3 regions of the Desulfobacter hydrogenophilus genome follow, and region 3 is predicted to be linked to each of the others. Evidence: predicted binding sites of a transcription regulator. Region 3 holds the regulator's gene; each other region holds the start of a gene.
What was found. The regulator sigma-54, encoded in region 3, starts transcription at its own class of promoters, with help from an activator protein. The targets are predictions, from matches to a motif close to TNTGGCACANTTTCTGCTNT.

Region 1: the regulator sigma-54 is predicted to act here: its motif matches at 2,182-2,201, upstream of flgN (flagellar export chaperone FlgN).
Region 2: the regulator sigma-54 is predicted to act here: its motif matches at 1,777-1,796, upstream of EYB58_RS01525 (type I polyketide synthase).

The regions. Positions count from the first base shown of each region.
Region 1 covers NZ_CP036313.1:1,805,064-1,809,413, reverse strand. Annotated here, with positions in the region: gene EYB58_RS07760 (flagellar basal body L-ring protein FlgH) at 1-534, shown strand, start outside; gene EYB58_RS07755 (flagellar basal body P-ring protein FlgI) at 561-1,586, shown strand; gene EYB58_RS07750 (rod-binding protein) at 1,723-2,031, shown strand; gene flgN (flagellar export chaperone FlgN) at 2,313-2,828, shown strand; gene csrA (carbon storage regulator CsrA) at 3,014-3,262, shown strand; gene fliW (flagellar assembly protein FliW) at 3,432-3,857, shown strand; gene EYB58_RS07730 (flagellar protein FlaG) at 3,861-4,292, opposite strand; gene EYB58_RS07725 (hypothetical protein) at 4,322-4,350, opposite strand, start outside.
Region 2 covers NZ_CP036313.1:339,976-344,325, forward strand. Annotated here, with positions in the region: gene EYB58_RS01525 (type I polyketide synthase) at 1-1,735, opposite strand, end outside; gene EYB58_RS01530 (sigma-54-dependent transcriptional regulator) at 1,945-3,429, shown strand; gene aroC (chorismate synthase) at 3,542-4,350, shown strand, end outside.
Region 3 covers NZ_CP036313.1:2,563,945-2,568,294, forward strand. Annotated here, with positions in the region: gene rapZ (RNase adapter RapZ) at 1-282, opposite strand, end outside; gene EYB58_RS11345 (PTS sugar transporter subunit IIA) at 285-743, opposite strand; gene hpf (ribosome hibernation-promoting factor, HPF/YfiA family) at 758-1,291, opposite strand; gene rpoN (RNA polymerase factor sigma-54) at 1,305-2,747, opposite strand; gene lptB (LPS export ABC transporter ATP-binding protein) at 2,750-3,472, opposite strand; gene EYB58_RS11365 (LptA/OstA family protein) at 3,473-4,027, opposite strand; gene lptC (LPS export ABC transporter periplasmic protein LptC) at 3,996-4,350, opposite strand, start outside.

The DNA of each region.
Region 1 (4,350 bases), 760 kb from region 3:
ACGGCCCAGAACAGATTCCTGCTGGATGACACCAAGGCCGCTTATATTGGAGACACGGTGATCGTGGATATTGTGGAGAATTCCTCATCTGAAATGGAGGTAAATTCCGAGGGTGGACGGACAACCAGCATGTCGGTGGGAGTGCCGACTTTGAATGCATTTGGAAAAGTGACCCATCTTGGCGGTACTGTCGGTGACAAACTCATTGACACCAGTTTTGAAAATTCCACCAAAGGAGAGGCCACAAGTGACAGGTCAGGTCAGGTAACGGCCTCTGTTGCGGCCCGGGTTACGGAAGTCATGCCCAACGGGAACTTGAGCATCTTCGGGCGCAGGGCCATGAAAGTGGATAATGAGGTTCAGTACATCATGGTTTCAGGTATTGTGAGACCCGACGATATTGATTCGGACAACCGGGTGGAGTCCACCTCTTTAGCTGACTCGCGCATTGAATACTACGGCAAAGGAGCCCTTGCCGACAAACAGAAACCGGGCTGGGGAACACGGATAATTGATAATATCTGGCCCTGGTAAAGTTGTAGAATAAAGGAGCGGGCATCATGAACAATCAGTTTAAAAAAATAACGATCGTTATGGGAACCGTGCTGTGGGTACTTTCCCTTTCGGTGCCTGCCATGGCCACACGAATCAAGGACATGGCCGCCATCCAGGGGGTCCGTTCCAATCAACTCACCGGATATGGCCTGGTGGTAGGACTTAACGGCACCGGAGATAAAAACAATATTTTGTTCACCCGTCAGTCCTTGACCAATATGCTTAAAAAGATGAATCTTCATTTTGACAAAAGCCAAATCAAGGTGAAAAATGTGGCAGCCGTCATGGCCACGGCAAATATTCCACCCTTTGCCCGGATCGGGGACCGCATTGACATCACGGTTTCGTCATTAGGAGATGCCACAAGTCTTAAAGGCGGGACCCTTTTAATGATGCCCCTGAAAGGGGTCGACGGTAACGTTTATGCCATTGCCCAGGGCGCAGTAAGTCTTGCGATCCCCGCCGGAATGAACGACCGAAGCAGTCATCTTCTCACCGCCCGGATTATCAACGGGGCCACTGTGGAACGTGAGATCCCCTTTCATCTGGAAGGAAAAGAGAAATTAACCCTGTCCCTGTTCAGGCCCGATTTCACCACGGCCCGGCGGGTAGGAGATACCATCAATGCCGCTTTAGGGGAAGGCATTGCAAAAATCATTGATGCAAGCGCCATCCGCCTGAATGTACCTGAGTCCATGCAACAGGAGCATGTGGCGGAGTTTATTGCCGACGTGGAAGGACTCTCGGTGGTCCCGGATACCATTGCCAAGGTCGTGATTAATGAAAAAACCGGCACTGTGGTTATCGGCAGTGAAGTGACCATTTCAAATGTGGCCGTGGCCCATGGGGATCTGAACGTAGTTATTCAAGAACAAAATCCCGAATATATTATGGAACTGCCCGGCACGTCCACAATTGGAGAACTGGTTAATGGACTGAACTCTTTAGGCGTTCAGCCCAGGGATCTGATCAGTATTCTGGAAAGTATAAAGGCCGCCGGAGCGTTGCAGGCCAGTCTTGAGATACTTTAACGTTTGAACGCAAAACCACCTATCTGCGGCGTTGCAGCCGGACCACTTTGTGGCATGCGCCTCGGACAAGCCGTCCAAACACGGGTTTGTGTTCAGACGTCGTTCACATGATTCGGTAAAACAAAGGAATAAAATTATGTCAATTCAAATGCCCGGCGTTATGACGCCTGTTACGGATACCCAGGAGTCCACAAATGCGGCCCGGCAGCTCCAACGGGAAAAAGACCTTGAAAAAGCCTGCCAGGGGTTTGAAGCGTTGATGCTCGATACCTTGATGCAGGGCATGCGCGATACCCTGCCCGGAGACAGCCTTTTCCCCGAAAGCAATGCGTCTGACATCTACCAGTCCCTGCATGACCAGTATCTTACGGAAAATTTATCCCAGGGCCGTCGTGTAACCGGCTTCAAGGAGTTCTTATACCAGCAGCTTCAGGACTCAGCTTGACAGGCTGCCACAGAACGTCACTTCTTGTCCAATCTCTACGTTGTATTAAATTTTCAATCCTCAAAATATGTTATATATTCATATGGTTAAATATTTCATACGTCTTGAGCTTGAACAAAAATCGACATTCTGCAACAGCCTGTTGACACATATGGCATAATAGTTGCTTTTTATATCTACACAAAAGCGAACACCGGAAAATATTTCCTGATTTTGTGAATTGATTTCGTTCTTAAAAACTGAATATCGTATTTGATATTAATAAGACAGGGAGAAGGGATATGAAAAAGGCTGCCGATATTATCCAAACGTTGCTTAATGAAAAACTGGCCTGCTACCAAGAGCTGCATCTGGTATTAAAGGCTGAAAAAAAGGCAATCGGAACCATTGACCTTGGCATGATCTGGGAGACAACCAGGGCCAAAAAAGATCTTGTCGGGAAAATCGAAACATTACGAAATAATATTCTTGTGACCTGCCAAAATCATTTTCCCGGCATGGACAAAGAAATGGATAAAGAACCCAATTCCTTTTCCCTGAACCATCTGGTACATGCCCTGCCGCTGACCAATAAACGCAAAAGCGATATAAGACAGATCAAGCGCACCATTGACAAGGAAAAAGACATCGTAGCCCATTTTATAAAATCAAATCAAACTCAGGTTAAAAAGCACCTGTCCGTTGTGGATAACATTATGGATTTAATTGGAAATAATGTTGTACAAACCCGGTATACCGGCAAAGGGATGGTGACCCAGGGGAAAAAGAGCAACTGCCTTTTCATGGCCCAGGTGTAGCATGGCTTGATAGATCCCTTTTGAGAAATTGAACGTGAACAAGGTTGACTCTGATGGCACATATGATTATAACAATAGCACGTCCAGTTATGAATTTAAAAATCAATGCAGGCGGCATGTAAGGCCTTTTTGAATTCAACCGCTATAATTATTAATGTCAGTCTGGTGGATTGTTTGTTACGCCTATGCTTATTCTAACACGAAAAGTTGGTGAGAGTATCGTCATTGCTAATAACATCATCGTAAAGGTGATTGAAACCGGCAAAAACAGCATTCGGATAGGTATTGATGCGCCCCGGGAAATATCTATTCTGCGGCAAGAGGTGTTTGACGCCATTCAAAAGGAAAATATCCTTTCCTCCCAGGGAACAGATAACATTGATATTGCAAACGCAGCCAAACTGATAGGTAACAAGGGCCTCGAAAAAAAATAAATCCTCAATGTTGCTTGCCTTTTTGTCCGTATCCCGCGTTGCGCCAAACGGCACATATTTTGAATATGCTCCCCTTGACGCGCCTTGGATACAGACAAAAATTCGGCGCAAAATTTGTGGAATTTATTTTCCCCGAGTCCCTAAGGACAAGGAGTCTAAATAAAAGGTGATGAAAATTAATACAAGGCAATTCGGTGAAGTGAGTATTGATGGTGATAAAATCATCAATATGCCGGATGGTATTCCCGGATTCGGGCAGCAGAAACGATATGTTGTTCTTGAAAAAAAGGAAACCTTTCCTTTTTATTTGTTTCAATGTGTGGATGACCCGAATCTTGCATTTGTGGTCATGGACCCCCTTCGTTTCTACCCTGAGTACACACTGTCCGTTAAGGACTTTGATAAGACGATTAAATGGGAATTTGGAAAGGAAGAGCTCTCCTGTTTTGTCATCATCACCATCCCCAAAGGCAAACCCGAAGATATGACGGCGAACTTTATGGCACCGATTGTGATTAACAATGAAAGAAAAGAAGGGATGCAGCTGATCCTCCAGGGCAGTCCTTACTCACACCAGCAGCTGCTTTTAAAATAAAAATCAAACATTCGTACTGAAAAGAAGGCCGCTTAAGTCCTGCATTTTTTCACGAAGCTCAAGAAGTTCTTCTGCAGGAAATTGCTTGATGACTTCATCGGTTTCTTTGTCCACAATTTTGACAACCACATCCTCGGTATCGTCATCAATGCTAAAATTCAGTCTTGTCTGAACAGTATTGGCAAAGTCCTCAAGGGCTTCCACCATATCTTCAACATCTTTTCTGGTCAATTGGGCCTGATTACCGGTATCCTTACTTTTTTGTGCAGATGTCCGGCTTTCAGTCCGGTTGGTGTTTGCCGAAGAAGATTCAGCCTGCTTTAACTCGGACAGTGTAGTAATTTTTGCACTTACTGTCTCGGCAACAGTTTCCTGACCCCGAATGCCGGTGTCAAGTCTGTCTGTATTGGTTATTGCATTTCCTGTTACATTCATGTTTCTCGCCTTCCTGCGGTAAACAATTCCTACCGGCTGATGCTGAGAAGGCTTGGGC
Region 2 (4,350 bases), 2.2 Mb from region 3:
AGGTCGTGTTGGCGGTGCGGCAGTTAAGCCCCACAGTGGAACCGATGATGGTGGTGCGGGTGTGTTCCTGGACCACCTGCTGGTAAACGGGCGTTAAGGCGCCTGATTCAACAATTTCCTTTGTGAACAGGTAGGCGGTGCCCAGTTGAATGCCGATGTTTAGCCCTTCCTTTGCCAGAAGCGCTGTCATGGCGGATATGAAATGGGACCCGGCAGCACTGATAATGCCCCCGGCAAACAGGACGTTCACATCAGACCGTTGATCCGAAGGCAGATCCAGCAGGGTTTCTATGCTCAGTTCCCACAGCACCATACTGGACAGGCTGCCGATATGACCGCCGGCTTCATTGCCTTCCAGGATAAAACGCCGTGTTCCTTTTTCAAATGCGTTTTTCAGGACGCCGGGCATGGGGGTGTGAAGATAGGCCCGGGTGCCGCAGGCTTCCAATTCATTGATCTGGGACGGAATGCCACCGGCAAAAAGTGCAAAGGGGGTTTTTTTGGTTTTGATCAGGTCCAGGTGATGATCCAGGGTGGGGTTAAAGGCTTTGATGCCGATCATGCCGGCACCAAATGCGGGCAGGTCATCTGATTTTTCCGGCAGGATTCCGGCTGCAATCTCCACGGGAAGACTGCCTAACGCAAAGAAAGGCAGACCGCCGTTGTCATAGACCGCCTTGGCAAATTCTTTGTTGTCGGAGATGTTGGCCATGGGACCCTGGGTGATGGGAAAACGGGTGCCGTGCTCCTTTGCCAGGGAAGTGTGTTCTTTTAAGGGATCAAATTGCTCCACAGCGTTCAGGGCATCTCCCACAGAAGTGAACAGGGCCTGAATCATTTGTGTCAGACCGCTGCCGCGCTTTGCAAAGTGTTTGGCAAAGACTGCGTCCTGCCCAAGATAGAACAGGGACTGCATGGGAGCGTCATTATCCTGGCCCAGGCATGCCATATTTTGTTCAATTTCAATTTTAATAAAATCCAGGTTCTCTCCATCTGCTTTTTTAATACTGATTTTTTTGATCAGATCCTGGACGATCTTTGTCCCGGGTTTGGCAAACACCCGGTGCTGTGTGTTGACGCCGCCGTCTAGAATGACAGTGTCAGTCTCTTCCATTTTTCCAAGGGCATCTTTAAACGTCCCGGAAACAGGTGAATCTTCAGCTAAATAGAGCTGGGCATCCAGAACCAGGCCGGCGGCTCCGGCGACAAAAAATCCCGGTGCCGTATGAAACCCCACGCCACCGTGGACAAAATATGGCAGGTCACTTTTTCGTGCATAATACTGACTTAACATAAAGCTTGATGTGGAAGATGCTCTGCCGCCGGCTTCCCTGCCTTTTAAAATGATCCCATGGGGATTGATCTCTTTTAGAATGATTTCAAGCCCAGGGTCATAAATTTCCATCATCAGAATCTCAGCATTTACCGCTTGGCGTTTGATGAGTGAGTCCGGGTTACGATAGGCAACAATAACACATTCGGGCAGATCTGCCGTATGCTGTTCAAAATAGTCCCATATCTCTTCATCCTCCGCATAAATACGGATACCGTGGCGCAAATTTTGATTTTTAAGCTGCCGGAGCAGGTCGGAAAGTTCTGATGTGCTTATAAATTCCGTGTCCAGAACAGGCATGGCACCAGCCAACCAGATGGTTTTAAAAAAATCAAGATCATATGTTTTTGGGGGATGATATGCCAGCAAAGGCAGGCGGGTGGTCAGTATTCTATTAAGCACAGGGCTTCTCCTTGTTATTTTTCAGTTCACTCCGGCAATTGCAAACAAAGATCGTGCCACGCATCTACATAAGTATGACAACATACTGAATAAATAAGAAAAATAAATTTTATTTATTTAAAAACAAAATTTGAGTTATAAACCATTGTGCAAAAAATGTATCCATGCCATACAATAAATGGACAACAACTTAATCGTCGGATCAAAATATGAAAGAAGTAACCGAGTTTCTACCCGAAGAACTGGATTTTTTTAAATGCGTTCACAACGCCGGAGCTGCCAACCCCTTCGGCAGAGATCGTGTTCTACGGGAAGCTGAAATTGCAGGTGTTTCACCGGATAGCCCCAAAGAAATCAGGGTGCTTAAGGCGTGTCAGGCCGTGGGGCATCGCCTGGCGCAAATACAAAAGCGCGGCAGAATCAATCTTAGTCATTTTACGGGAGAGAATCAGTATTTTTTACGGTCTGTATTGCTGTTTCACTTTTTCCACCTGTTCAGAAAACAGATCGACAGCCTGATCACTCGCCAGCTTGATAATGCCGAAGAGTCCCTGGAAGCGCAGTTTGCGCCGGAGGCCCTGGCCCTTTTGCGCGGCTGGGGATTCGGTATTGAGGAGAGCCGGCGCTTCATTGCCCTGGCGTATCAGTTTCGTCGAGCATATTATTTTATTTTCCGGCACCTGGTAGGGCGCAGTCGGTGCATGCAGCAACTGCGGCGGGATCTGTGGCAGAACGTGTTCACCCATGACATCCTTATGTATGACCAGTATTTATGGAACCGTATGGAAAATTTCTCCACCATGTTGTTCGGTGAAACCGGCACGGGCAAGGGAACCGCGGCTTTGGCCATGGGGCGCTCAGGCTATATCCCCTTTGATGAAAAGGAAAACAAGTTCACCCATAATTTTGTGAATACCTTTACCACGCTCAATATCAGCCAGTTTCCTGAAACCATCATTGAATCCGAGTTGTTCGGCCATGTGCGCGGCGCTTTTACAGGGGCTGTCAAGGACCATAAAGGGGTATTTAGCCGTTGCAGCCCTAATGGATCTATTCTACTGGATGAAATCGGCGAGTTGTCCACCCATGTTCAAATAAAACTGCTCAATGTGCTTCAGGAGCGAGTCTATTCACCCGTGGGGAGCGATGAAAAACATAGATTTAACGGCAGGATCATTGCCGCCACAAACCGAAGCATCCGGGAAATCCGGGAAAAGAAGATATTCAGGGATGATTTTTACTATCGCCTGTGTTCCGATATCATCACGGTGCCGCCCCTGCACAAAAGGATTGCCCAGGATCCTGAAGAGCTTTCGGATCTTCTGGCACACACGGTGACCCGTATTGTGGGACAACCTTCTTCGGAAATTGTCTCCCGTGTACTTGGATATATCGAATCCAGCCTGACCCTTTCATATCCATGGCCGGGCAATGTGCGGGAACTGGAACAATGTGTCAGGCGTGTGGTGCTGCGCAACGCATATGAAATAAATGAGACGCCGACACCAGCGTCCGAAACCGATGCTTTAACCCGGCAAATTCAAGACGGCCGTATCAGTGCCCAGGACCTGCTTGCCCATTATTGCACCCGCTTATATGAAAAACACGGCACCTATGAAGCTGTTTCCCGCATTGCCGGGCTGGACCGAAGGACAGTGAAAAAGTATATTGATTCATATAGTCAGGTTCATTAATATAATGATAACCAGTGCTTTTCATGGCTTTTCAATGCATTTTGTGTGAAACTTGCAGTACTATGATTTATTAAAATTAACCAAATTAAAACGACCATATAAGGAAAAATTCATGTCAAGTTCATTTGGAAAATTGTTTCGTGTTTCAACCTTTGGTGAATCCCATTGCCCCGGAGTCGGGGTCGTTGTGGACGGGTGCCTGCCCGGCATGTATTTGACGGAACCCGATATTCAGTACCAACTCGACCGCAGGCGTCCGGGTCAAAGCACCTTGTCAACAGACAGGCAGGAATCGGACCAGGTGACCATCCAGTCCGGCACGGAACTTGGTCTGACCCTTGGCACACCCATCAGCCTGTTTGTGCCCAATAAGGACCATCGCCCAGGGGATTATAAATCCATGGCAGATATCCCACGGCCCTCCCATGCGGATTTCACCTATCAGTCAAAATATGGCATCCGGGCCTCATCCGGCGGCGGCCGTTCTTCTGCCCGGGAGACCATTGGCCGGGTCTGTGCCGGGGCCATTGCCGAAAAGATGCTTAACACCGCACTGGGTATTGATATTGTAGCCTGGGTCAGCCAGGTGGGGCAAATCAAAGCACCGGAAACCGATGGCTTAAATCTTACCCGGGCCATGGTGGATGCCAGCATGATCCGCTGCCCGGATGCAGATTCGGCAAAGGCCATGGAGGCGGTTGTTTTGCAGGCCAAAGAAGACAAAGACTCCATTGGCGGTGTGGTATCATGTATCTGCACCAATGTGCCGGCGGGCCTTGGCGAACCGATATTTGATAAACTTGAGGCACTTTTGGCTCATGCCATGCTTTCCATTCCGGCCACCAAGGGGTTTGAAATCGGATCAGGGTTTGCCGGGGCGCAGATGCGCGGTTCTGAGCACAATGACCCCTTTGTTAAAAA
Region 3 (4,350 bases):
ATCCGCTTCAAGGAATATGATGACCGGAGAAAACCCCATTTCTTCTAAAGCAGAGACGCCTGAAACAAACGTATTTGTAAAGGTTTTTGACCGCATATCCATCACAAAGGCTGCACCCTTAACCTTGGCGCTTTCTCCTAACGGAAGTTCAAGCACCTTTGGCACAAGTTCCATGGGCATGTTGTCAATGCAGTAAAAGGATGCATCTTCAAATGCCTGGGCGACAGTTGTCTTCCCGGAACCTGAGATGCCGGTGATGATATAAACCTTGAGGTTTTCCATTGTCAAAATTCTTCGTCATTCTCCAGAATGATTTGATGAATCTGTTCGGTTGAACCTGCCGATAACAGTCGTTCTTTAAACTGAGCCATTTTCAGCAGCTTTGAAATCTGGGCAAGAACTTTCAAATGCCCCCCTGTGGAATGTTCGGGTGTTAAAAGCAGAAAGAAAAGATGGACCGGTCGGTTATCCAAAGAATCAAATTCGATTCCTTTGATGCTGCGCCCAAATCCCACAGCAATAGATTTCACCGTCTCCAGTTTGCCGTGGGGTATCGCGATTCCACCGCCGATGCCTGTGGAACCTAAATGTTCCCGTTCCAGCAGGACTGCTGTAACATCTTCGATTTCGGCCCCTGCCACGGGTGAAACAGCCCGGGACAGTTCTTCTATAGCCTCCGATTTGTTTTTGGCTTTCAGGTCTGCGATAATAGCGTCCAGCTTTAGAATGTCACTGATTTTCATTGGTTCCGACCATCCTATCCTTGGGGAGCGATTAGTCCCAATTTTCCGTTATTATGTTTATAAATCACATTGACTTGTTCTGTGCGGGCATTCGTAAATACATAAAAAGATTTTTTGCCCGATTCCAGTTCAATCACCGCGTCTTCAATGTCCATGGGTTTTGTTTCAAGAGGCTCTTCAATAATATCGACCACGTCTTTGGGTAGTGGTTCATCTATGCTGAACTCCCGGGTATCGGTCAGGCTTGTCTTATTGCCTGACATGTGTTTTTTTTCTTTTTCCTTGTGTTTTGTGATTTGGCCTTTGATTTTATCCGCTAAAATATCAATGGTGGCATACATGCTTTCGGACGCTTCCTTTGCATGGATGTTAAGCGTCCCGCTGGTTAAGGTGAGTTCGGCAATATGTCTTATTTTTTCAACGCTTAAGACTACATTGGCCTCGGCCGGACCATCCAGCATCTTGTCAAACCGTTTAAGTTTTTTGTGTACATAGGATTTCAGGGAATCAGATGCTTCTATTTTCTTGAACGTGATGGTAACCTGCATAGATTAGCTCTCCCTATAGTTGTTTTCGTTTATTGGACGGCAGAATATTGAGCACCTTTCTGTATTTTGCCACGGTTCGCCGGGCAATCTGAATGTCTGACTCCTGCAGAATTGCGGCGATTTTATCATCACTTAAAGGTGCGTTGGGATCTTCATTGTCAATGAGTTGTACTATTCTCTCCTTGACACTGGCCGATGCCATGGAAGGCCCATCACCGCGCCCTATGGAACTATTGAAAAAATATTTCAACTCAAACAGTCCCTGGGGGGTGTACGCATATTTGTTAGTGGTCACCCGGCTGATCGTAGACTCATGCATTTCAATATCTTCGGCAATATCTTTTAAAATTAAAGGCCGAAGATAGGCAATGCCCTTCTCAAAAAATTCTCTTTGAAATTTTATGATGCTTTCCATGACCAGATAGATGGTTTTCTGGCGTTGATGAATGGATTTTATCAGCCAGGAGGCGGACTGCATCTTTTCATTAAGATAGGTCTTGGTTTCCTTGGGGATTTTTTTGCCGGTGGCCACAGCGTCCCTGTAGAATCTTGAAATTCTTAATTTGGGAAGGCCGTCATCGTTCATAACAATTTTGAAGTCATCACCGATTTTGTAAACGTAAATGTCAGGGGTGATGTAGGCGGGTTCATCTGTAGTAAATTTCCTGCCGGGTTTGGGTTCAAGAAATTGAATAATTTTCACTGCGGCCCGTACATCATCAACGGAAATTTTAAGGGCCTTGGCAATTTTTTTGCTGTTCCTGTTTTCCAGATTTTTTAGATGATCCGTAATGATCCGGGTGATGATCTCGTTTTCAATGCCAAGTTGCCGGACTTGAATCAAAAGCGTCTCGCACAGGTTTCTGGCACACACCCCGGGGGGGTCAAAGGTCTGGAGCACAGCCAGCACCTTTTCAACGGTTTGGATGTCGGCCTTGGCGGCCTGGGCCACTTCCTCCACGTCGGCGCATAAATATCCGTCCCGGTTCAGATTGCCAATGATGACGTGACCAAGGCGTTCCTCTGTGTCCGGCAGATCCGAAAGCATCAACTGCCACTTCAAATGCGCCTCAAGGGTTTGTTTCTCAGAGGTGAAAGCCTCGTAATTGGGGGCTTCGCTGTTTTCAGACTCCGTGTATATTCTACCGGTGGAGTTATATTCATTAATATAGTTTTCCCAATCCGTATCCGAGCGCACCCGCTCTTCAATCGTAACTTCCTTGACAGGGGCTTCGGTTTCGGTTTCCCGGGTTTCGGTTTCCTGGGCAGTGATGGCTTTGTCAGAGGTTTCATCAATGGAGACTTCGTCAAGCGCCGGATTTTGCTCCATTTCCTGCTGGATCATTTCGGCAAGTTCAAGCCGGGATAGCTGAAGCAGTTTGATGGCTTGCTGGAGCTGGGGTGTCATGACCAGCTGTTGAGTCAATGCAAGGCTTTGTTGTAATCCAAGTTCCATGATTAAAGTCTAAAGTTGTCTCCCAGGTAAATTCGTTTGGCTATTTTGCTTGAAATAATTTTTTCCGGCGGACCTGATTCCATAACCACGCCCTGGCTCATGATGTAAGCTGTGTCGCATACGCCTAATGTTTCCCTGACATTATGGTCGGAAATTAATATTCCGATGCCTTTGTTCGTAAGCTGGGATATAATCTGCTGGATGTCAATGACAGCCAAAGGATCAATACCGGCAAAGGGTTCATCCAGCAGGATGAACAAGGGATCTGTTGCAAGCACCCTTGAAATTTCCAGACGGCGTCTCTCTCCACCGGATAAGGAGGCAGCCTTTTGACCGGCTAAGGCCAGTATCCCCAGTTCTTCCATCAGGTTTTCGGCTTTTTGGTTGATATTCGTAACTTTTTTATCAATAACCTCCAGAATGGCCGTTATATTTTCCTTGACGGTCAGTTTTTTGAATATAGACATCTCTTGGGGTAGGTAACCAATGCCCTTTCTTGCCCTCACATACATGGGGTCTCGGGTAATATCCTCCCCGTCAAGATGAACAGTTCCTTTTTCCGGCCGGATCATGCCAACGGTCATATAGAAGGTGGTGGTCTTGCCGGCACCGTTAGGGCCCAAAAGCCCGGTCACCCGGCCCTGGTCCACACTCAAGCTGACCTGATCCACTACGGTTTTACCGCCATAGGTCTTCACAAGATTTTCCAGTACCAATCGACTCATCTATAAAGACCCGTCTTGGTCTTCGGCATCAAAAAAGGCTTCAACCTTGGTTTTTTCTGTACTTTCCACAACCACCCGGTTCTGGACCTTAAACAGGGTGATCTTTTTGCCGGTGATCCAGCTTTTTCCCGTAAGCAGACGGGCTTGTTCCCCGGTGAGTACCAGTATCTCATCTGCAGTGTCATAATCCGCCTGATCTGAGAATGCTTTGCGTTCCCCTTCGGTATATTCCACATTGCCCGTGGCAAGAATTCGTTTAACGTTTGACTGGCCTTCCTTTTTAGTCTTTGAGGTATGGAAAAACACCTTGACCGAATCTGCTAAAAGCACACTGTCTGCCCGAACTGCTTTCACTTTTCCCATGAATTCCACCATGGACTGGTCTTTGCTGGCGATCATTTTATCCGAAGTGATTTTCAGGTCAGCCGGCGGCTGCTGTTTATCAGCGGTTTTGTTTTCCTGGGCTGCCAAGGATACTTGTGTGAAAAGAGACAACAGTATCAGCAATAAACCCAAAGAGATATTATAATATGTTGGAATTCTGACTATTTTCACTAAAATTTCCTTCTACGTGTCCTTTTAAGATGATCAGATTCTGTTCTAGCAGGATTTCCATGCTGTCAGCTTCTATTACGGAATCTTCGTCATCAACTGTAACCCTTAAATCTGAGCGTATTATATGTGCTTCTTTGGCATAATGCAATGTTTCACTTGTCAGGGTGTAGTGCTGATACTGGATAGTGACATGCCTTGAAAAGGTCATGTCATGGGTCTTGGTGTTGAGCTCTCCCTGGTCTGCTGTGAGGTGAACTTGGGTATTCTGCTTTGTGTAGAAAATAATGTCCACATCTTTGAGTACAGCCTTGTTTCGGTCTTTG